3 regions of the Limimaricola variabilis genome follow, and region 1 is predicted to be linked to each of the others. Evidence: riboswitches for the same ligand, from Rfam matches in the RefSeq annotation. Region 1 holds a riboswitch; each other region holds the start of a gene.
What was found. A riboswitch is a leader RNA that binds a small molecule or an ion and turns the genes downstream of it on or off. The one in region 1 is predicted to bind thiamine pyrophosphate.

Region 1 (7,735 bases):
CGCGACGCCTGCCGCAGCGACGACCGCCGTGGCCGCGCCGGCCGCCGAGACCGCCGAGGCCGCAACCGCACCCGTGACCGCCAGCGTCGCACAGGTCGCCGACGAGGCCCAGGTCGTGACCGACCGCGTCGCCGCCGCGGTGTCGAACCTCACGGGATCGAAAGCCGGAGCCACCGTGGCACCGGCTGCGGGTGAGAGCGCCGCCATCGAGACGGAAGAGGCCGGGGATGCGGACATTGCCGCCGCGCGCGCGGCGGCGATCCAGGCGCAGAACAATGCCCGAATGGAGAACGTCGTGGCCTCAATCGGGGCGCCGGCAAAGAGCGATATCGGCGTCGCACCGATCAGTGCGCAGAGCAGCGCGCGGGCCGGTGCGGCCTATGGCGCGGCCGCCACTGCGGGTGCCTCGACCGGCGAACGGGCCGACATCGCCGCCTGACACGCGATCGGGCCGGGGCGCTTGGCCCCGGCCCGATCCTTCGTCCGCCGGTCAGGCCCGACCGGCGGAAGCTCTCATTCGGCGGCGAACTGGTTCATCGTGTTGGCATGGCCGCCCGCCTTGAGCGCCCGGTCGCCACCGACCATCTCCTTGAAGGTATCGCCCAGATCCGAGCCGACCTCGTGCTGGTGCTTGACCGCCGAGATGCCGCGCCGGATTTCCTCGCGCTGCACGGTGGCGACATAGGCCAGCATCCGGTCCTCGCCGAAATAGCCGCGCGACAGCTCGTCCACCGACTTGGCGGTCAGGTGGAAGGTCGGCAGGGTGATCAGGTTGTGGAACACGCCCGCCTTGGTCGAGATGTCGTACTGGAACCGCTTGAGCCGCGCATCGGCCTCGCGCCCAAGATCGGTGTCGTCGTAATCGGCCTTCATCAGTTGGGTGCCGTCCGGGTAGTCGGTCTCGGCGATCCGGCCCTCGTCGATCCAGTCCTCGCGCACCTGCTTGCGCAGGTTCAGGGTCCAGTTGAAGGAGGGCGAGTTGTTGTAGACCAGCTTGGCGTGGGGCGCCTTCTCGCGGATCTCGGCGACCATGCCCGCGATCTCGGCGACGTTGGGGGTGTCGGTCTCGATCCAGATCAGGTCCGCACCGCCATCATTGAGCGAGGCCACGCAATCCTCGATGACCCGGGCCCGGCCGGTGCCCTCCTTGAAGCGCACGAGGCCGTTGGGCAGGCGCGCGGGCTTGGCCCAGCCACCGTCGCGCCACAGCGCGATCTCGCCCTCGGAAGGCTGGCCGTCGAAGCTCTCGGTCTCGATCCACTTGAGGTATTCGGAGGCGTGGTCGCCCGGTGCCTGGCTCACCGGAAGCTTCTGGGTCAGCCCCGCCCCGAGGCTGTCGGTGCGGGCGACGATCACGCCCTCAGTAACGCCCAGCTCCTCGAAGGCCATGCGGCAGGCGCGCAGCTTCTCGATGAAATCCTCGCGCGGGACCGTGACCTTGCCGTCCTGATGGCCGCATTGCTTGGCGTCGGAGACCTGGTTCTCGATCTGCAGGCAGCAGGCGCCGGCCTTGATCAGCTCCTTGGCGAGCAGGTAGGTCGCGTGCTCGTTGCCGAAGCCCGCGTCGATATCGGCGACGATCGGCACGACGTGGCTCTCGAAATTGTCGATCGCGGTGACGGCGTCACGCTCGGCCTGGGCGTCGCCGCTCTCGCGCGCCTTGTCGAGGGCACGGAACAGGTCGTTGAGCTCGACCTCGTCGGCCTGGCGCAGCGAGACGTAGATCTCCTCGATCAGGTCGGCCACGGCGGTCTTTTCATGCATCGACTGGTCGGGCAGGTGGCCCCAGCGGTTGCGCAGGCCCGCGACCATCCAGCCGGAGAGATAGACGTAGGCACCCTTGGTGGTGCCGCGCAGCCGCTTGACCGAACGGATCATCTGCTGGGCGTGGAAGCCCGACCAGCAGCCGAGGCTCTGGGTGAAATGCTCGGGGTCGGCGTCATAGGCGGCCATGTCGGCGCGCATCACCTTCGCCATCTCGCGGGCGATCTCGAGATGGGTGTTGTAGGTGTTCTGCATCTGCAGTTGCAGGATGTCGTCGATGGCGACGCCGCCGGGGGCGCTCCCCTTCGGGAAGCGGGCCTGCAGCGCGGCGCGGCGCTCGGCATAGCTCTTGCGGCGGGTCGGGGTCATGTCGGTCATGGTCGGTCGGTCCTTCGGATGGAAAGGGGGGAGGTGCCGGGGGCCGGGCCCCCGGCGGGATGTCAGTCGAGCGTGTCGAGCAGCGGCGCGGCGAGGCGCGCGACGTGGTCCGGCTGCGGGCTGGCGCAGGCCGATTCCTGGACGATCCGGGCGGCCGAGGCGTAGCGTCCGCGATGGAAGCTGTGCGGTCCCAGCCACTCGACCAGGCTCACGATCTCCTCGTGGATCAGCGCGGCGAGCCAGTCGGCGGTCATGCGGCGCGAGTCGCCGCCCTCCATCTCGACCATGGCGCCATGCGCCAGCCACTGGCCGAGCCGGGCGCGGGCGAGATCGGCGGAGGCGAGACCGTGCAGGCTGTCGCCGATCCGGACCGGGCCGCGCCCGGCAATCCAGGCGGCCAGCGCCGCGATGGCGACATGCACCGTCGCGCGCAGGCCCTGCTCGGTGACCGGCCCGGCATGCGGCTTGAGCAGCATCTCGGGGCTGATCCGGAAATACTGGCGCGGGCGTCCGATCTGGTGAGCACCGGGCAGGGCGCGGGCGATCGCCTCGCGCGCCACCGCGATCCGGTCGGGGCCGTCGATTCGCAGCCCGTCGCAGCCCTCGTCGAGCGGCCGGCGCAGGGTGGCGGGGTCGCTGCCTTCGGGCGCCTCGGCGATGGCATGGGTGCCGCGGCGGTGGGCGACCTTGACCATCCGCGCCGCGCAGGTGCCCAGGAACGCCGCCTCGGGGTCGAGCAGCGCGGGCAGCACGGCGTCGGGATGGGACCGCATCAACCGCAGATAGGAGGCGGTGAGCGGCGCGCGGCGCATGGTCAGGCCGATCGCGCGGTCGCGCAGCTCCCACAGGATCTCGTCCATCTCGAAGCCGGCGGTGACGGTCTCGAGCGAGACCTCGACCCGGATCGTGTTCGGCGCCAGCCCGGCCCGCTCCTCGGCGAGGGCGAGGATTTCGCTCCACAGCCGCGCCTCGCGGTGGCCGTCGATGCCGCCGAGCTGCAGGTTCGGCCCCATGTCGCGGGCCGCGAGCGGCGTCGCCAGATGGGCGATGATCAGCGCCAGGTCGAACAGCCCGGCCGAGACCGGGTGGCCGCCGATCAGCAGCGCCGGTTCGTCGCGCTCCAGCGGCCGGGTGCGGATCAGCATCGGCGTGTGGTCGTCGGGCGCCTCGGCCAGCGCGGCGATGCCGGCGACGAGGTTGGCAAAGCCCGGCGCGGTCGCCTCGTCGAGATCGATGAGCAGCGCCGAGGCCCCGGCGGCACGGGCCTGGGCCAGCGCGCCCGCCTCGGCGGCGGCGGCGAGGCAGAGCCTGCGGTCGCGCAGGCTCTCGGGCGCGGCGGCGCAGGACCAGACGCCCTTGCGGATGCCGGTGGTCTCCTCGAGATAATCGGGCAGCCGGCCTTCGTCGGCGCGTTCCTGACGGCGGTCGCGGGCGACCGAGAGCGCCTGCATCTTGGGGTTGAAGCGGGTCTGCAGTTCGGCGGCGAGGGCCAGCGCGTCGTCGGTCAGGACGCGGTCGGCGCCCGGCACGTCGCGCAGCAGGACCGGCTTGGGCGCTGCGGGGGCGGGGACGAGATCGAGAGGCATCTGCGTGACCTTTCCAGTTGTGGCGCCGAAGGGAGGATCGGTGCCTTGCTGTCTGTAAGGTTAGTGTGGTCATGACGCGGGTGCAGCATAATTTTGTTGCGAACGGGTAATCTTGTAAGTTATGTCAGCGGGATTGGTGAAACATTGTTAGTCATGAAATGAGCGATCGCGGCGAAAAACTCCTGATCGGCCCCCGGCTCAAGGCGCTGCGCGTCTCGCTCGGGCTGACACAGGCCGAAATGGCCGGCCGGCTCGGCGTCTCGGCCAGCTATGTCACGCTGATGGAGGGCAACCAGCGCCCGGCATCGGCCAAGCTGCTGATGCGGCTGGCCGAAGCCTTCGACATCAATGTCAGCGAACTGGCCCCCGAGACCGACGCGCAGCTCGCCGCCGACCTGACCGCGGCGCTCAAGGATCCGGCGCTGGAGGCGGATGTCGGCCGGGTCGAGATCGAGCAGGCGCTGTCGGCGGCGCCGAACGTCGCCGCCGCGCTCGTCCGGCTGCACGACCGCTACCGGCAGCTGGTGCTGGCGCGCCAGACCGACGCCAACCCGCTCGCCGACCGCGACAAGGTCGAGGTGCTCGAGGAGGGCTCGCGCGCGGTGCAGGCGGTGCGGGCCTGGCTGTTCGAGCGGCGCAACCATGTCGACGCGCTCGACCGCGCCGCCGAGGCCACCGCCGAAGAGATGCAGCTGCACCGCTCGGAGCCGCATGTCGCGCTGACCGAGCGGCTGCGCGCGCATGGCATCCGGGTGCGGATCCTGCCCTCGGAGGTGATGGCCGGGCGGCTGCGCCAGCACGTCGCGCATCGCAGCGAGCTGCGGCTGTCCGAGCTTCTCGCCCAGCCGAGTCGCCGCTTCCAGATGGCGGTGCTGCTGGCCCGGCTGGAGCGGGGGCAGGAGATCGCCGACGAGATCGCGGCCTCCGGGCTGAGCGACCCCTCGGCGCTGGCGCTGGCGCGGGTGACGCTCGCCAACTACTTCGCCGCAGCCCTTCTGATGCCTTACGGACGGTTCCTCGCGGCCTGCGAGGCGGCGCGCTACGACGTCGAGCTCCTCGGTCACCGCTTCGGCACCAGCTACGAGCAGGTGGCGCACCGGCTGACCACGCTGCAGCGCGAGGGCGCGCGCGGCATCCCGTTCTTCTTCGTGCGGGTCGACCAGGCGGGCAACATCTCCAAGCGGTTCAGCGCCGGGCGATTCCCCTTCTCCTCCTTCGGCGGGACCTGTCCTCTGTGGAACATCCACGCCGCCTTCGAGGCGCCCGACCGGGTGCAGACGCAGCTGATTTCGATGCCCGACGGGGCGCGCTACTTCTCGATCGCGCGCACCGTCACCCGGCATGGCGGCACGCTCGGCGCGCCGGCCACGCGACTGGCTATCGGTCTGGGATGCGACGTCGCCTACGCGCCGCGCCTCGCCCATGCCGAGGGGCTCGATCTCGACCGGATCACGCCCACCGGGATCGGCATCAACTGCTACCTGTGCGAGCGGCCGAACTGCGCCAGCCGCGCCCACGCGCCGGTGAACCGCAGGCTCGAGATCGACGAAAGCGAGCGCGGCCTCGCGATCTACCGCTTCGAAGGGGAGCGCTGATCCCCTTCACCATTCCCCAAATACGCCGGGGGAGGGCCGCGAGGCCCGGGGGCGGAGCCCCCTCCCTTGCGTCAACCGGGACGCCCGGCTAACGTCGCGCTCGAATCCGTTGGGGTGCCCGTGAGGGCTGAGAGGCGAAAGCCGACCCATCGAACCTGATCCGGTTAGCACCGGCGGAGGGAACGGAGACGCGACCCGGGACAGATGCGCCCGGAGTCCGTCCGCACCCCCGCCGGAAAGGGGGAGCGAGATGCGCGTCAAGACGGCCCTGACCATCGCGGGATCCGACAGCGGCGGCGGGGCGGGCATCCAGGCCGACCTCAAGACCTTCGCCGCCTTCGGCGTCTATGGCACTTCGGCAATCACCGCGATCACCGCGCAGAACACCCGCGGCGTGACCGGCGTGGCGCATGTCGCGCCCGAGATGGTCGCGGCGCAGATCGCCGCGGTGCTGGAGGACATACCGCCCGACGCCATCAAGATCGGCATGCTGGGCCGCGCCGAGACCGTCGAGGCGGTGGCCGACGCGCTTGGCGATCCTGCCGGGCCGGTGGTGCTCGACCCGGTCATGGTGGCGACCTCAGGCGACGCGCTGATCGACGACGCGGCGGTGGCGGCGCTGAGTGCAAGGCTGATCCCGCGCGCGACGCTGCTGACGCCGAACCTGCCCGAGGCGGCGCGGCTCACCGGCCGGGCGCAGGCCGCGAGCGCCGAGGAGATCGCGGCGCAGGGGCGGATGCTGCTCGACCTCGGTGCGGGCGCGGTGTTGATGAAGGGCGGCCATGCGCAGGGCGGCTGCTGCGTCGACCGGTTGGTGACGCGTCACGGGGTGATCGAGGCCGCCGGGCCGCGGATCGACACCCGCGCCACCCATGGCACCGGCTGCAGCCTCGCCGCGGCGCTGGCGGCGCTGATGGCGCTGGGGCGCCCGCCCGAGGCGGCGCTGGAGCGCGCCCGGCGCTGGCTCGAGGGGGCGATCCGCGGCGGCGCGGCGCTCGGCATCGGGTCGGGCCACGGCCCGGTCGATCATTTCCACGAGGGCCGGAGATGATCCGGGTGATCGGCGGCGGGGTGATGGGCCTCGCGGTCGCGGCCGAGCTGTCGGGCCGCGGCCGCGCGGTCACGGTGATCGACCGCGCGGGGCAGGCCGGGCCGCATCACTGTTCGTGGTGGGCCGGCGGCATGCTGGCGCCCGATTGCGAGGGCGAGACGGCCGAGGAGCCGGTGGTGCGTCTGGGCCGCGCCGCCGCCGATTGGTGGGCGGGGCAGGGCGCGCGGGTGATCCGGCGTGGCACGCTGGTGCTGGCGCTCGACCGCGATCGGGCCGAGCTCGCGCGTTTTGCCCGGCGGGTGCCGGGCGCGCCGCTCGAGGCCGAGGGCATCGCGGCGCTGGAGCCGGATCTCGCCGGGCAGGCGCGGCGCGGGCTGCATGTCGCGGGGGAGGCGCATCTCGATCCGCGCGCGACGCTGGCGAGGCTGCGCGCCCGGCTCGCGGCGCAGGGCGTGGTCTTCGAGACCGGCGAGGCCCGGCCCGGCCCCGGCGACATCGACTGTCGCGGGCTGGCGGCGCGCGACGCGCTGCCGGATCTGCGCGGGGTGCGCGGCGAGATGGTCGTGCTGCGGCTGCGCGACCTCGACATCACCCGGCCGGTGCGGCTGCTGCATCCGCGCCACCCGCTCTACATCGTGCCGCGCGGGCAGGGGCTCTACATGCTCGGCGCCACCCAGATCGAGAGCGAGGGGCGCGGCCCGGCGACGGCGCGGGCGGTGCTCGAACTGCTGAGCGCGGCCTATGCGCTGCACCCGGCTTTCGGCGCGGCGGAGGTGCTGGAGATCGGCGCCGACGCCCGCCCGGCCTTTGCCGACAACCTGCCGCGGATTCGGCGGCGGGGCGGCGTCATCCATGTCAACGGCCTGTTCCGGCACGGTTTCCTTCTGGCGCCCGCGATGGCCCGGATGGTGGCGGACTGGCTCTGCGACGGCATCACACCGGAGGTATGCGATGAGGATCATGGTTAACGGCAGCGCCCGCGAGGTCGAGGCCGACACGCTGGCCGCGGCGCTGGAGGCGCTCGGCCATGGCGGCGCGGCGGTGGCGACGGCGCATAACGAGGTCTTCGTGCCCGCCGCCGCGCGGGCCGAGACCCGGCTCGCCCCCGGCGACCGGATCGAGATCCTCGCGCCGATGCAGGGAGGCTGAGATGGTCACGTTCTACGACACCGAGGTCGCGTCGCGGCTGATGCTCGGCACCGCGCAATACCCTTCGCCCGCGATCCTCGCCGAGGCCTTCCGCCGTTCGGGCGCGGGCATCGCCACGGTGTCGCTGCGCCGCGAGGCGGCGGGCGGCGATGGCGGCGCCTTCTGGGAACTAGTGCGCCGGCTCGGCGTCCGGCTCCTGCCCAACACCGCTG
Region 2 (7,735 bases), on a different replicon from region 1:
CTGTGGGAGCTGTTCGTGCCCGGCCTCGCCATCGGCGATCTCTACAAGTTCGAGATCGTCGGCGCGCATGGCGACCTGCAGCCGCTCAAGGCCGATCCGATGTCGTTCCGCCAGGAGCAGCCGCCGTCCACTGGATCGATCGTGCACGGCATGCATCGCCACGAATGGCAGGATGCTGAGTGGATGGCGCGCCGCAACGAGGCCACGCTGCACGAAAAACCGGTGTCGATCTACGAGGTGCATCTAGGCAGCTGGCGCCGTGGTGCCGATGGCGAGGTGCTCGACTACGACACGATCGGCGCGATGCTGGTCGACTACCTGCGGGACATGAACTTCACCCATGTGGAGTTCATGCCGGTCTCAGAGCACCCCTTTACCGGGTCGTGGGGTTACCAGCCGGTCGGGCTTTTTGCGCCGACCTCGCGCTACGGCACGCCGGAGCAGTTCGCCGCGATGGTCGACCGGCTCCACCAGGCCGGGATCGGCGTCATCGTCGATTGGGTGCCGGCGCATTTCCCGACCGACGCGCATGGCCTCGCCAATTTCGACGGCACCGCGCTCTATGAGCACGCCGATCCGCGGCAGGGCTTCCATCAGGACTGGAACACGCTGATCTATAATTTCGGGCGCAACGAGGTCGCGAACTTCCTGCGCTGCTCGGGCACCTTCTGGCTCGACAAGTACCACATCGACGCGCTGCGCGTGGATGCGGTCGCCTCGATGCTCTACCTCGACTACTCCCGCAACGAAGGCGAGTGGATCCCCAACCAGTATGGCGGCCGCGAGAACCTCGACGCGATCGAGTTCCTCAAGAACACCAACCATCAGGTGCAGCTGCGTACGCCGGGCGCCGCCACCATCGCCGAGGAGAGCACCGCCTTTCCGGGCGTGAGCCGTCCGGTCGACCAAGGCGGCCTGGGCTTCGACTTCAAGTGGAACATGGGCTGGATGCACGACTCGCTGTCCTACATCCAGGAGGACCCGATCAATCGGAAGTATCATCACCACCAGATGACCTTCTCGATCCACTACGCTTGGTCGGAGAATTTCGTGCTGCCGATCAGCCATGACGAAGTGGTGCATGGCAAGGGCTCGCTGCTGAACAAAATGCCGGGCGACCGCTGGCAGAAATTCGCGAACCTGCGGGCCTATCTGGGCTTCATGTGGACCCACCCCGGCAAGAAGCTGCTCTTCATGGGCTGCGAGTTCGGGCAGGAGCGCGAGTGGAACCACGACCAGTCGCTCGACTGGCACCTGCTCGAGGACGAGAAGCACAAGGGCGCGCAGAACCTCGTGCGCGATCTCAACCGGATCTACCGCGACGAGCGGGCCCTGCACGTGCTCGACTGCGACCCGGCAGGCTTCGAGTGGGTCGACGGCGCCGACGACCAGAAGTCGATCTTCGCCTTCCTGCGCAAGGGCCGCAGCGGATCGCGCCCGGCGCTGGTGATCTCCAACATGACCCCCGTCGTGCGCGAGGATTACCGCATCGGCGTGCCCGAGGGCGGCGAGTGGATGGAGCTGCTCAACACCGACGCCGAGATATATGGCGGCTCTGGGGTGATCAATTCCGGTCGCATCACCGCGCGTCCCGAGGAATGTCACGGCCGTTCGGTCTCGCTGTCGCTGACGCTGCCGCCGCTGGCGACCGTCGTCCTGGTCCCCGACCGCTGACGGCGCGGGCCCTCGGGCCCGCCCTCAACTCTCACGGCCCGGGCCATGCCCGGGCCCCATCACGGAGCCCTGATGTCAGACCTCGCCGCCCTCGCCCGTCATCATGGGATCACCACAGAATACGACGACCCGCATGGCGGCACCCGGCCGGTACCGGAGGCCACGCTGCGGCTGATCCTGAACAAGATCGGCGTCGATCCCGATGCGCCGATTTCGGGCGATCCGGCACCGACCGAGATGCGGGTGCCCGAGGACGGCGTCTGCCACTTTCCGAACTGGCTCGAAGACGCGCCGTCCTGGGGGATCTTCTGCCAGCTCTACGAGCTGCGCTCGGAGCGCAATCACGGCATCGGTGATTTCCGCGACCTCGCCGAGATGGCGCGGATCGCGGCGCGCGCGGGAGCGGATTTTCTCGGGGTGAACCCGCTCCACGCGCTGTTCTGGGGCGATCCGGGGCGACGCAGCCCGTTCTTCCCCTCGACCCGCAGCTTTCTCAACCCGGCCTATGTCGCGCTCGACGATCTGCCCGGCCACGACCCGGCCGATATCGACGCAGCCCCGCTGCGCGACGGCGATCTGGTGGATTACGACGCCGTCCTGCCGGCCAAGCTCGCGGCGCTACGACACGCCTATGACCGTCGCCCCTTCGACGGCGACGAGACCGAGTTCGACGATTTCGTCGCGCGCGGCGGCGAAGCGCTGCGCCGCCATGCGCTGTTAGAGGCGCTGTCGCTCAAGATGACGGCCGAGGGGCATGGCGCGGGTTTCGCGAACTGGCCCGCGCCGCTGCGCGACGCCGAAAGCGACGCGGTCGCCGCCTTTGCCCGCGACGAGGCCGATGCGGTCCGGTTTCACCTCTGGCTGCAATGGCAGGCGGCGCGCCAGCTCAACGCCGCCCAGCGCGCCGCCATCGATGCGGGGATGCGGATCGGGCTCTATCTCGATCTCGCGGTGGGCGAAGCGCCCGACGGCTCGGCCCGCTGGGGCGACGGCGCGGCCCAGATGACCGATCTCGCGGTCGGCGCCCCGCCCGACATGTTCGCGGCCGACGGCCAGTATTGGGGCCTCTCGGCCTTCAACCCCGGCGCGCTCAAGGCCCGCGACTTCGCGCCCTTCCGCGACATGATCGCGGCGCAGCTCGCCCATGCCGGGGCGCTCAGGATCGATCATGCCATGGCGCTGTGGCAGCTCTTCCTGATCCCCGAGGGCGAACCGGCGAGCGCCGGTGCGCATCTTCGCTATCCCTTCGACGAATTGCTGCGCGTCCTGGCGGCCGAAAGCCGCGACAAGGGCGCGGTGGTGATCGGCGAGGATCTGGGCTTCGTGCCCGACGGCTTCCGCGAGGCGATGCAGGCGGCCAATATCCTGTCCTACTCAATCCTCTACTTCGAAAAGGACGGTCACCGCTTCAAGCGCCCCGAGGAATACCGCGCCCGGGCGCTGGCCTGCCTGTCGACCCATGACCTGCCGGTGCTGGAGCGCTGGTGGGCGGGCGAGGACATCGCGCTGCGGCGCGAACTCGGCCTCGTGGGGGAGGAGGACAGCGACGCCCATGCCCGCGAGCGCACCCGCGAGCGCCGGGCCCTGCTCGACGCGCTGCGCGCCACCGGGGCACTGCGCGGCCGGCTGCCACGTCAGAAGGACATGCCCCGCGCGGTGCTGGTCGCGGCCTATCGCTACCTCTCAAAGACGCCGGCGGCGCTGGTCGGCGTGCGGCTGGCGGACATGGTCGGACCGCAGGCCCCGACCAACATGCCCGGCACGATGGACGAGTATCCGAACTGGCGTCCGCGCGCCCGGCTCGACCTGTCCGAGATCGAGGCGCATCCCGACTTCGGCGCGGTGACCGCGATGATGCGCAGAACCCGCCCGCGACGCGCTTGACAGGCGACTGACCCGGCGGCAGGGTGGCGGCACTTCACCAGGGGGGCCCCGGCAAGGGGCTGAGATGGCGCTGGGCGAGGTCCTTTGGACCCACGCGCGCGCGGACCCTTCGAACCTGATCCAGTTCATACTGGCGTAGGGACGGTGCGCGGCCTCGGGCGTTCTACATGCCTGCCCGAATCCGCAACTCCCCCCCGCTGTCATGCTGGATCGTCACCGACGCGAGAGGACGCCGCATGACGATCAACACCACCCCGCCCGAATTGCCCAAGGTCACCACGGGCCCGCTGCCCGCCTCCACCAAGATCCATGTCCCGGGCCGCCTGTTTGCCCAGATCCGGGTGCCGATGCGCGAGATTGCCCTGCACCCGAGCGCCGGCGAGCCGGATGTCCGGGTCTATGACAGCTCGGGCCCCTATACCGACCCCGAGACCGCAATCGACACCTCGGCGGGCCTCGCGCGGAACCGCGAAAGCTGGATCGATGCGCGCGGCGATACAGAGCGCTACGAAGGCCGCACCACGCGCCCCGAGGATAACGGCCGCGCCGCCGCCTCGGACCGGCTGCGCCCCTTCCCGACCCGCCACTTGCCGCGCCGTGCCACCGGCGACCGCGCCGTCACGCAGCTCGCCTATGCGCGCGCGGGCATCGTCACGGCGGAGATGGAATACGCGGCAATCCGCGAGAACATGGGCCGCGACGCCGCGCTGGCGCGGGCGCGCGACGGCGAAAGCTTCGGTGCCGCGATTCCCGACCAGGTCACGCCCGAATTCGTGCGCGACGAGATCGCCCGGGGCCGCGCCATCATCCCGTCGAACATCAACCATCCCGAGCTCGAGCCGATGGTGATCGGCCGCAACTTCCTCGTGAAGATCAACGCCAATATCGGCAACTCGGCGGTCACCTCCTCGATGGAGGAGGAGGTCGAGAAGATGGTCTGGGCGATCCGCTGGGGCGCCGACACGGTGATGGACCTCTCCACGGGGCGCGACATCCACGACATCCGCGACTGGATCATCCGCAACTCTCCGGTACCGATCGGCACGGTGCCGCTCTACCAGGCGCTGGAGAAGGTTGGCGGCATCGCCGAGGACCTCACCTGGGAGGTGTTCCGCGACACGCTGATCGAGCAGGCCGAGCAGGGCGTCGACTACTTCACCATCCATGCGGGTCTGCGCCTGCACCACGTGCCGCTCACCGTGGGGCGCACCACCGGCATCGTCAGCCGCGGCGGCTCGATCATGGCGAAGTGGTGCCTGCACCATCACAAGGAAAGCTTCCTCTACGAGCATTTCGAGGAGATCTGCGAGATCTGCCGCCGCTACGACGTGTCGTTCTCCCTGGGCGACGGGCTGCGTCCCGGCTCGATCGCCGACGCCAACGACGCCGCGCAGTTCGCTGAGCTGGAGACGCTGGGCGAACTCACCCAGATCGCCTGGAAGCATGACTGCCAGGTGATGATCGAGGGCCCCGGCCACGTCGCCATGCACAAGATCAAGGAGAACATGGACAAGCAGCTGGCCTGCTGCGACGAGGCGCCCTTCTACACGCTCGGACCCCTCACCACCGACATCGCGCCGGGCTACGACCACATCACCTCCGGCATCGGCGCGGCGATGATCGGTTGGTTCGGCTGCGCGATGCTGTGCTACGTCACGCCCAAGGAGCATCTCGGCCTGCCCGACCGCGACGACGTCAAGACCGGCGTCATCACCTACAAGATCGCGGCCCATGCCGCCGATCTCGCCAAGGGGCATCCGGGCGCGCAGATCCGCGACGACGCGCTGAGCCGGGCGCGGTTCGAGTTCCGCTGGGAAGACCAGTTCAACCTCGCGCTCGATCCCGACACGGCCCGCTCGATGCATGACGAGACGCTGCCCGCGGCGGCGCACAAGACGGCGCATTTCTGCTCCATGTGCGGGCCCAAGTTCTGCTCGATGCGGATCAGCCACGACATCCGCGCCGAGGCGCAGAAGGAGGGCATGGAGAAGATGGCGGCGAAGTTCCGGGAGGGAGGCGAGCTCTACCTGCCCGAAGCCGAAAGCTGACGTCGCCCTCTGGGCGGGCGCCCGGGCCGGGGATCACCCCGGCCCGTGGCTTCAGCCCTGCGGCGCGGTCTGGGCGGCCGCGCCCTGCCCGGCCGCCCGCTCGCGGTGCACCACATAGGCGCCCGAGCCGAGAATGATGGCAGTGCCCAGCGCCGTCATCGCGTCCGGCAGGTCGCCGAAGACCGCAAAGCCCAAGCCCACCGCGCCGACGATCTCCAGATACTGGAACGGCGCCAGCAGCCCTGCTTCGGCACGGCGGAACGCCTCGGCGATCATCAGGAAGGTCGCGGCCGACAGCATCCCCACCAGCGGCAGCATGCCCCAGACCCAGCCCGGCGCGCTGGCCGAGAGCGGCGCAACCAGCCCCGTGGCGGTCAGCAGCGCGAGCAGGCACAGCGAGATCAAGGTGGCGTAGAACGTGGCACCGGTTTGGATCGTCAGCGCCGAACGGCTGCGCGCCGCGTGGCGCAGGATCACCGCGTTGACCGCGTAGCCGGTGGCCGAGGCCAGCGGCAGCAGCGCCGCCGGGGTGAAGCCGTCGAGGCCGGGCCGGATCACCACCAGCGCGCCGAGAAAGCCGACCGCAACGGCGGCGTAGCGGCGCGGCCCAATCCGTTCCCCAAGGAGCGGCGCGGCCAGCAGCACGAGGATCAACGGCTCGACGAAGAACACCGCGATGGCGGTGGCGATGGGCATCACAGCGAAGGCGGCCACGAGGCCCGACATGGTGACCACCGCGCAGAGCCCTGACAGCGCCAGCAGCGGCGAGAAGATCGGCCCGCGCAGCCGATGGCGCAGCAGCAGCGCCAGCAACGACAGCGCGGCGAGTTGGAACACGAAGCGCCAGGCCACCACCTCCATCGGTGGCAGCACCCCGGTCAGCAGCTTGGCCAGCGTGTCGCCCACCGGCAGCAGCGCCATCGCCACCACCATCAGCGCCATGCCGGTGCCGATCTCGCCGCTGGGACCGCGGCGCGGCCGCGCGACGGGGCTCTTGGAACGGGGTCGGATCATCGACGTCTCCCAACATGCGCGCCCATCGGCATGGGCGCGGCGGTCCGGGCGTCCGGGACATCTGCAGGATGCGGCCCACGGGTCGGGGCGACGCCATCGCCCGCCGTCACACCGGCCGCAGACCATGGCTAGGAGGTGGCGCCGCGCCGGTCAAGCCTGCGGTGTCGGCAGCGCCAGCCGGCGCGGGCGCGCCGTCTCGGCCTGCGCCCGATCGACGGCGAGCATCTGGCGCAGCCGGCCGTCGATCCGGTCGGCGACATGGGCGGGCGCACGGAACCAGTCGGTCGACCAGACCCGCTCGATCCGCCAGCCGAGCCCCTCCAGCACCGATTGCCGGATCCGGTCGCGGTCGCGCGCGGTGGCGGCGGAATGATAGCTTGCCCCGTCGCATTCGACCCCGGCCAGATAGGCGCCGCCCCGGTCGGGATGCACCACCGCGAGGTCGATGCGGAAGCCCGAGACGCCGATCTGGGTCCGGACCTCCCAGCCCCGCGCCTCGAGGCTGCGCGCCACCGCCTCCTCGAACGGGTTCTCGGCCGGGCCGAGGCTGCCCGCGTCGCGCGCGGGCAGCGCCACGGCACCGCGTTCGGCATAGTCGAGGAACGCTTTGAGATCGGCCACGCCGCGCGCGCGCGATCGGCCCAGATCGATATCCCCCGCCCCCAGCGAGGCGAAGACATGCAGTTCGCGCCGCGCGCGGGTGATCGCGACGTTGAGCCGCCGCTCGCCGCCTTCGGCGTTGAGCGCGCCGAAATTCATCGACAGCTTGCCCGCGAGATCAGGCCCGAAGGTGACCGAAAACAGCATCACGTCGCGCTCGTCGCCCTGGATGTTCTCGAGGTTCTTGACGATCACCGGCTCCTCGCGCGCCTCGTCGAAGAACCATTCCAGCTCGGGCGCGTCGCGCCGCAGCGCGTCGAGATGATCGAGGATGAGCGCCTGCTGATCGCCGTTGAAGGTGATCACGCCGAAGCTGCGGCGCGCCGCCTCGGGACGCTCCAGCTCGGCCGCGAGCCGCGCGCGCAACATCGCGGTGACCGCGCGCGCCTCCTCCGCGTTGCTGCGTCCCCGCCCCCGGCCGTATCGGCCGTCGACCCGGTGCAGCCGCAACGCGT
Region 3 (7,735 bases), on a different replicon from region 1:
GGGCCGGTATCGCCCGATGTTCAAGTGGTGGTTCGCGCTGCTCGTCGTCGACTTCTTCGTGCTGATGTGGGGCGGCGCGATGCCGGCCGAGGGGATCTATCCCTACATCTCGCTGATCGGCGCCGCCTACTGGTTCGGCTACTTCCTGGTGATCCTGCCGCTGCTCGGCGTCATCGAGAAGCCGCTGCCGATCCCGGCGACGATCGAAGACGACTTCAACGCGCATTACGACCCCAAGACCGGCGGCACCCACACAGCCGTCAAGCCGGCCGAGTGAGAGAGGCAAGACAGATGCTGAGAACCGTCACGCTAGCCGCCGTCGCGGCGCTGGGCCTCGCCGGCAATGCCATGGCAGCCTCCGAAGTCGAGATCACGGATTACGACTTCCCCTACGAGGGTCCCTTCGGGGCCTTCGACCAGATGCAGCTGCAGCGCGGCCTGCAGGTCTACACTGAGGTCTGCGCCGCCTGTCACGGGCTGCAATACGTCTCCTACCGCAACCTGCATGACGAGGGCGGCCCCGGCCTGCCCGAGGATCAGGTCCGCGCCTATGCCGCGCAGTTCGAGACCTTCGACGAGGAGCTCGACGACTTCCGCCCGGCGATCCCGGCCGACAAGTTCGGCAAGAGCGCCCTGCCCGAGGCGCCCGACCTGTCGCTGATGGCCAAGTCGCGCGCGGGTTTCCACGGCCCCTACGGCTCGGGTCTGAACCAGCTCTTCAAGGGCATGGGCGGTCCGGAGTACATCGCCTCGCTGCTGACCGGCTACGAGGAAGCGCCCGCCTGCGCTCCCGAGGACTTCCCGGGTTACTACAACGTCGCCTTCGGTTCCGGCGGTTTCCCGGAGAGCTGCATCGACGAGGAAGGCCACCACATGGCGCCCGGCTCGTGGATCGCCATGCCGCCGCCGCTTCTGGGGGACGACGTGGTCTACGAGGACGGCCACGAGGCCTCGGTCGTCGAGGAATCGAAGGACGTGACCGCCTTCCTGATGTGGGCCGCCGAGCCCAAGATGATGGCGCGCAAGCAGGCCGGCTTCACCGGCGTGCTGTTCCTCGGCCTGCTCGCGGTTCTGCTCTACCTCACCAACAAGCGGATCTGGCACCGCGCCAAGTACGGCCCGCGCGACGAGTGATCGCCAGGCAATGACGGCAAGAAGGGGCGCTCCATCGGAGCGCCCCTTCTTCTTTGGCGCATTTGATCAAACCCGAAGACGACAAGCTATGGGGGCACCACCCTTGCTTCACCATTCTCCAAATACGCATGTCGGCCCGCTTCGACCGGCGCGACGGTCGCTCGAGGCGCGGCTTCAACGACCCAGATAGGCCCGGAGCGCCGGCGGCGGGTCGGCCAGCAGCGGCCCTGCAGCAGCGGGTGGCGCGGCACGCCCGGCATCGACCAGGACGATGTCGCTTGCGATGCGCGCGGCGTCCTCGGGCGCGTGGCTAACCATCAGCAGCGTCCGCCCCTCCCCCGCCAGAACCTCGCGCGCGAGGTCGAGCATCTCCATCCGCAGCCCCGGCCCCAGCGCGGCGAAGGGCTCGTCGAGCAGCACCAGCGGGCGGTCCATCAGCAGCACCCGCGCCAGCGCAGCGCGGCTCTGCTGCCCGCCGGACAGGGCGGCGGGACGGCGCTCGCCCAGCCCGGCGAGACCGACGCGCTCCAACACGCGGGCGATCTCCGTGCGGCGCGCCGCGTCGAGCCGCCCCCGCGGGTCCAGGCCCAGCGCGAGGTTCCGCTCGACGGTCAGGTGCGGAAACAGGTTGTTGTCCTGAAACAGGATCGAGATCGGCCGTTCTGCGGGAGCAAGCCCGGTCAGGTCGCGCCCGTCCCATGACACTCGCCCCGCCTGTGGCGCCAGGAAGCCCGCGATCACCGCGAGCAGCGTCGACTTGCCGCCGCCCGACGGGCCCATCACGGCGCAGATCGAGCCGTCGCCCAGCGCCCAATCGGCAGACAGCGCGAAATCTCCCTGCCGGATTTCCAGCCCCTCAAGCCGCAGCATCGACGCGCCCTCCCCTGTCGAACGTCCAGAACAGCGCGAGGCTGATCGCCAGCAGGACCAGCGCGACGCCAGCCGCCTGCTCCATCCGGTAGGCCGACATCAGCCGTACCATCAACAACGGCAAGGTTGCCTGCCCATCCCCCGCGAAAAGCGCGATCACGCCGAGATCGCCCATCGAGAGCGCCGCGGTGAGCCCGGCGGCAAAGCCCAGGGGCCGGCGGATGCGCGGCAGGATCAGCCAGCGCAGTCGCGACAGCCCGTGCAGGCCAAGGCTGTCGGCGAGCCGGCCATGCCCGGCCTCGGCCTGCGCCACGGCGGGCGCGAGGACCCGCGCCGCGAAGGGCAGCGCCATCACCGCGTTGACCAGCATGGTCACGACCAGCGCCACGTCGCGCGGTGCGACCACCGGGTGCAGGACCACGAACAGCCCGGTCCCCATCACGAGGCCCGACGCAGCGAGCGGCAGCAACATGGACAGCCGGGCCAGCGCTCCGCCCCGCAGCGCGAGGGCCAGCGCCATCACCAGGGTGAGCGCGGTGGCCCCCAGTGCCACGGCGACCGATCGCGCCGCTGCCGCCCAGAGGCCAGTGGGCAGCTCGAGCAGCCCCGGCAGCCCACGCCCCACGATCATCGCCAGAGGGGCTATCAGGAACAGCGCCGCGAGCGCCACCGCGAGCGTGTCGATCAACCGCCCGCCCGGTTCGTGGCGTTCCACCACCCGGTCGAGCCCGGCGCCCAGTGTTTCGGGCGCGCCCGCCGCCCGCAGGGCCAATGCCGCCGCGCCGCAAAGCCCGAACTGCACCACCGCGAGCATCGCTGCGCGGCCGAGATCGAAATCGAATCGCACCGCCTGGTAGATCGCCAACTCGACCGTCGTCGCCCGCGGTCCGCCGCCCAGCGTCAGCGCCACGGCGAAGCTGGTCAGGCAGATCAGAAAGATGACAGCAAAGGCCCCCGGCGCCACGGCGCGCAGCATCGGCCATTCGAGCAGCCGTCCGACCGGCGCGCCGAGCGAGGCGGCGAGGCGGAAACGCTCCGCCGGGATCGCCAGCCAGCCCTGCAGGATCAGCCGGACCGCCAGCGGCAGGTTGAAGAACACATGCGCCAGCACCACGCCGTGCCATCCATAGACCGAGACCGGGCCCAGCCCGAACAGCGCCAGCGCGTCGTTGAGAAGCCCGCCGCGTCCGAACACGCCGATCAGGCCGATCACCGCGACGATCACCGGCAGGATGAAGGGCGCGCCGAGAAGCGTGACCAGCGCCGCGCGCCCGAAGAAGCGCCGTCGCGCCAGCGCTCGCGCCACCGGCACGGCGAGCATCACCGACAGGGCCGCCGAGAGCGCCGCCTGCCAGACCGTGAACCGGATCGCGGCCAAGTCGGCGGGGCCGAGACGCAGCGCGAATCCCGCTCGCCAAGCTACCGCCCCGAGCGTTCCCAGCGTCAGCGCGATCACCAGCCCGGCGGCGATGCCGCCAGGCCAACGCATGCCGCGCGTTATTGCGACAGCCCCTGCCGCCATGCCTCGATCGCTGCGTCGCGCTTGGCGTCGGCTTCGTCCTCGGGCAGCCAGATCGCCTTTTCGGGCATGGCGATCGCCTGGAAGCCTTCCGGCCATTCGGCCTGCGGCAGCGCCGAGGGGTAGGACCAGTTCGAGGTCGGGATCAGCGACTGGAACTCGGGGCTGACCACGAACTGCATGAACTGCTTGGCCAGCTCGGGCTCTTCGCTGCCGGCGAGACGGGCGGCCAGCTCGATGGTCATGTAGTGACCTTCCTCGAAGATCGCCGCCGATACGGTGTCGTCCTCCTCGGCGATCGCGTGGTAGGCGGGCGAGGTGGTGTAGGACAGCACCATGTCGACCTCGCCCTCGGTGAAGAGACCGTAGGCCTCGGACCAGCCCGGCGTCACCGTGGTGATCTTGGGCGCGAGCTTCGCCCACTTGGCCTCGACCTCGTCACCGAACACCTCTTCGGCCCAGAGCGCCAGCGACAGGCCCGAAACCGAGCTGCGCGGATCCTGGATCGCGATGCGCAGATCGTCGGAGGCCGCGACCAGCTCCTCGAAGCTGCCGGGCACCTTCTCGAGCGCCTCGTTGTCGTAGACGAAGGCGAGGTAGGACCAGTCGAAGGGCAGGAAGACCTCGTCATCCCAGTCGATCGGCAGGGTCAGCGCGCCGGTGTCGACGCCGTGCGGCGCGAAGAGCCCGGTCTCGCGGGCCTGCTTCATCTCGGTCGAATCAAATCCGATGGCCACGTCGGCCTCGGCGCGCGCGCCCTCGAGCTTGAGCCGCGGCAGCAGGTCGCCGGTCTGGTAGTCGATCGTGCAGTCGCACTCGGCCTCGAAGGCCTCCTTGATGGCGGGGCCGGGGCCCCATTCGGAGGCGAAGTAGTCGGGTGCGTAGACGGTAAGGGTCCGGTCCTGCGCGACCGCCGGCGAGGCGACGAGCGCGAGGGCGAGACCCGCGATCAGGCGATGGTGCATGGTCATCCTCCGATGCGGGCAGAGCAAAGGCGGAGCGATGTCCCGTCACCTTCCCTCCGCCGGTGTGATCCGGTTCAGGTTCAACGGGTCCGCGCGATGCGCATCTCAGCCAGTGGCCCCCCGAGGTGGGGCGGACATTAGGGCATCGGGCGCGGCGCGCAAGCCCCGTGGCCTTTCCCCAGCCGTCCGCCCGCGCTAAGACCGGCGCGATCAAGGAGAGCGCGCATGTCCCTCAACAGCTTCGGCCACCTGTTCCGCGTCACCACATGGGGCGAAAGCCACGGGCCCGCGCTTGGCGCCACGGTCGATGGCTGCCCGCCGGGGGTGGAGATCCGCGAGGAGGACCTGCAGGTCTGGCTCGACAAGCGCCGCCCCGGCCAGAACAAGCACACCACGCAGCGGCGCGAGCCCGACGCGGTGGAGATCCTGTCGGGCGTGTTCGACGGCCGCGCCACCGGCACGCCGATCCAGCTGATGATCCGCAACACCGACCAGCGCTCCAAGGATTACGGCGACATCGCCGAGACCTTCCGCCCCGGCCATGCCGACATCGCCTATCACCTGAAATACGGGCTGCGCGACTATCGCGGCGGCGGGCGGTCGAGCGCGCGCGAGACCGCCGCGCGGGTGGCAGCGGGCGGCGTGGCGCGGGCCGCGCTCAAGGCTGCATTGCCGGGCCTGAAAATCACCGGCTACATGGTGCAGATGGGCGAGAAGAAGATCGACCGCGCGAAGATCGACATGGAGGAGATCGCCCGCAACGATTTCTGGTGCCCCGACGCGCAGGCGGCGGGCGAATGGGCCGACTATCTCGACGCGCTGCGCAAGGACCACAATTCGGTCGGCGCGATGATCGAGGTGGTGGCCTCCGGCGTGCCCGCCGGGCTCGGGGCGCCGGTCTATGGCAAGCTCGACACCGACCTGGCGGCGGCGATGATGTCGATCAACGCCGTGAAGGGGGTCGAGATCGGCGAGGGCATGGCGGCGGCGGCGCTGACCGGGCGCGACAATGCCGACGAGATCTTCATGGGCGAAAACGGCCCCGAATACGGCTCCAACCATGCGGGCGGCATCCTCGGCGGGATCAGCTCGGGGCAGGACGTGGTGGTGCGCTTTGCGGTAAAGCCCACCTCTTCGATCCTGAGCCCGCGCAAGTCGATCAAGCTGGACGGCAGCCCGACCGAAGTCATCACCAAGGGCCGCCACGACCCCTGCGTCGGCATTCGCGCCGTACCGGTGGCCGAGGCGATGATGGCCTGCGTGCTGCTCGATCACTATCTGCTCGACCGGGGCCAGACCGGGGGCCATCGCGGCCGCATCGGTTGAGGCTACCGCTCAGCGACGAAGAAAGGCCGCCGGGGCACTCCCCCCGGCGGCCTTCTTTCTTGCGCGCTCTCGCGGCTCAGATCCAGTAATAGGGCGCGCCGTAATGGGCGTAGGTCGCCTCTTCCCAACGCCGGTCCTCGTACCAGCGCTCGGGCCGCTCCGGCGCCCCCTGGAGCTGGCTCTCGGTGATGTCGGTGCGGTAGCCGCCGAGGGCGGTGTCGTATTCCAGCTTGGCCCAGGGAATCGGGTGATGCTCCTCGCCCATGCCGAGGAAGCCGCCGAACCCCATTACCGCATAGGTGATCTTGCCGGATTTCTTGTCGATCACGAGGTGGTCGATATGGCCGATCTTCTCGCCACCGGCGCCGTAGACCTCGGTGCCGTTCACGCGATCCGACGAGATCGTGGAATGGCTGTCGCTATAGTCGAACATGACGTCCTCCTGTGCTGTCTCGGGGATAAAACCGACAGCTTGGCCCGGCTGTTCCGCCGCCGGCGCCGATGCGCCGGTTTTGGCCGAGGCGCGGCGCGCCGTCTGCACCGCGAGGATCCCTGCCGCCACCACTGCCACGCCCAGCGCATCCAGCGCGCCCAGCGCCTCGCCGAGCAGGAGGGCGGCGATCAGCACGCCGAAGACCGGGTTGAGGAAATGGAAGGTCGCCGCCTTGACCGCGCCGATCCGGCCGACCAGCACGAACCAGACCAGCGTCGCCAGCACGCCGGGCACCAGCACGGTGTAGGCGAAGGCCACCACCAACGCCCAGTTCCAGTCGACCTGCCAGCTCTCGAGCAGCACCGCCGGCGGCAGCAGCGCCGCCGCGCCGACCAGCATCTGCAGCCCGACCACCATCATCAGGTTGCCGCCCGCCGCAGCACCACGCACCGCCAGCGTCGCCGCCGCCAGCGCCAGCGCCGCGACCACGCACAGCCCCACGGCAAAGAGGTCGAGACCGCCCGCCATGCGTCCGCCCATGATGATCGCGACGCCTCCGAAGCCCGCGACGAGACCGATCGCGGCCAGCCGCGGCAGCCGGTCGCGCAGCAGGACCCAACCGATCAGCGCCACCAGAAGCGGCATGGTCGAGGCGATGATCGAGGCGACCGAAGCACCGATCGACTGCATCGCCACGAAGTTGAGGCCGAGATAGAGCGCGTTCTGGCACAGGCCGAACACCACCACCCCGCGCCACTGGCTCCGGCTGAGCCGCGCGGTCTGGCGCAGCGCCAGCGCGATGCCGATGGCGACCACCCCCGAAGCGAGAAAACGCGCGGTCAGCGCCGTCAGCGGCGGCGCATGGGCCACGATCACTCGCGCCGAGGTGAAGGCCGAGGACCACATCAGGGCGAATGCCAAGCCCAGACCCAGTGACCTCACATCCATCGACACATCTCCTGAACAAACGAAAAAGGGCCGCCCCGGGGGCGACCCTTTCTCGAATTCCTCCGGACCGCAAGCGCGGCCGGCAGCGCGTCACTCTTCGTTGACGCTGTCCTTGAGCGCCTTGGCGATGGTCATCTTGACCACCTTGTCGGCGTCTTTCTTGATCTGCTCGCCGGTGGCCGGGTTGCGGACCATGCGCTCGGGGCGCTCGCGGCAGTAGATCTTGCCGACATTCGGCAGGGTCACGGCGCCGCCCTGCGAAACTTCGCGGGTGATGATGGCGACCAGCGCGTCCAGATGGGCGCCGGCGGTCTTCTTGTCGCCGCCGGTCTCGTCGGCGATGGCGCTGACGAGCTGCGCCTTGGTCATCGGTTTGGCCATTCGAGGTCTCCTTGCCACAGCCCGCTCGGGGCTTGTCCTTGCACCGCTCTGGGGCGGCGTGTTGCCTAGACCCACAATGAAACAAACGTCATTGCAAGCAAAAACCGCTGTTTCCTTGCGGTATCGGCAGGTTTCAGAGGAAGGCCGTCTCTTCGAAGC

Region 2: it holds a riboswitch for thiamine pyrophosphate, as region 1 does, so the genes downstream of both, thiC (phosphomethylpyrimidine synthase ThiC) here and thiD (bifunctional hydroxymethylpyrimidine kinase/phosphomethylpyrimidine kinase) in region 1, are expected to answer to the same signal.
Region 3: it holds a riboswitch for thiamine pyrophosphate, as region 1 does, so the genes downstream of both, thiB (thiamine ABC transporter substrate binding subunit) here and thiD (bifunctional hydroxymethylpyrimidine kinase/phosphomethylpyrimidine kinase) in region 1, are expected to answer to the same signal.

The regions. Positions count from the first base shown of each region.
Region 1 covers NZ_CP139694.1:186,068-193,802, reverse strand. Annotated here, with positions in the region: gene T8T21_RS19305 (hypothetical protein) at 1-439, shown strand, start outside; gene T8T21_RS19300 (isocitrate lyase) at 514-2,133, opposite strand; gene T8T21_RS19295 (aldolase/citrate lyase/malate synthase family protein) at 2,205-3,728, opposite strand; gene T8T21_RS19290 (helix-turn-helix domain-containing protein) at 3,887-5,323, shown strand; TPP riboswitch at 5,424-5,522, shown strand; gene thiD (bifunctional hydroxymethylpyrimidine kinase/phosphomethylpyrimidine kinase) at 5,574-6,374, shown strand; gene T8T21_RS19280 (FAD-dependent oxidoreductase) at 6,371-7,342, shown strand; gene thiS (sulfur carrier protein ThiS) at 7,326-7,523, shown strand; gene T8T21_RS19270 (thiazole synthase) at 7,525-7,735, shown strand, end outside.
Region 2 covers NZ_CP139691.1:416,006-423,740, reverse strand. Annotated here, with positions in the region: gene glgB (1,4-alpha-glucan branching protein GlgB) at 1-1,674, shown strand, start outside; gene malQ (4-alpha-glucanotransferase) at 1,747-3,558, shown strand; TPP riboswitch at 3,588-3,718, shown strand; gene thiC (phosphomethylpyrimidine synthase ThiC) at 3,795-5,606, shown strand; gene T8T21_RS02095 (DMT family transporter) at 5,658-6,620, opposite strand; gene T8T21_RS02090 (DUF4011 domain-containing protein) at 6,771-7,735, opposite strand, start outside.
Region 3 covers NZ_CP139691.1:2,135,693-2,143,427, forward strand. Annotated here, with positions in the region: gene T8T21_RS10605 (cytochrome b) at 1-277, shown strand, start outside; gene T8T21_RS10610 (cytochrome c1) at 292-1,134, shown strand; gene T8T21_RS10615 (thiamine ABC transporter ATP-binding protein) at 1,309-2,004, opposite strand; gene T8T21_RS10620 (thiamine/thiamine pyrophosphate ABC transporter permease ThiP) at 1,991-3,493, opposite strand; gene thiB (thiamine ABC transporter substrate binding subunit) at 3,502-4,488, opposite strand; TPP riboswitch at 4,523-4,621, opposite strand; gene aroC (chorismate synthase) at 4,714-5,814, shown strand; gene T8T21_RS10635 (PRC-barrel domain-containing protein) at 5,891-6,247, opposite strand; partial or broken gene T8T21_RS10640 (DMT family transporter) at 6,341-7,195, opposite strand; gene T8T21_RS10645 (HU family DNA-binding protein) at 7,286-7,576, opposite strand; gene T8T21_RS10650 (AMP nucleosidase) at 7,710-7,735, opposite strand, start outside.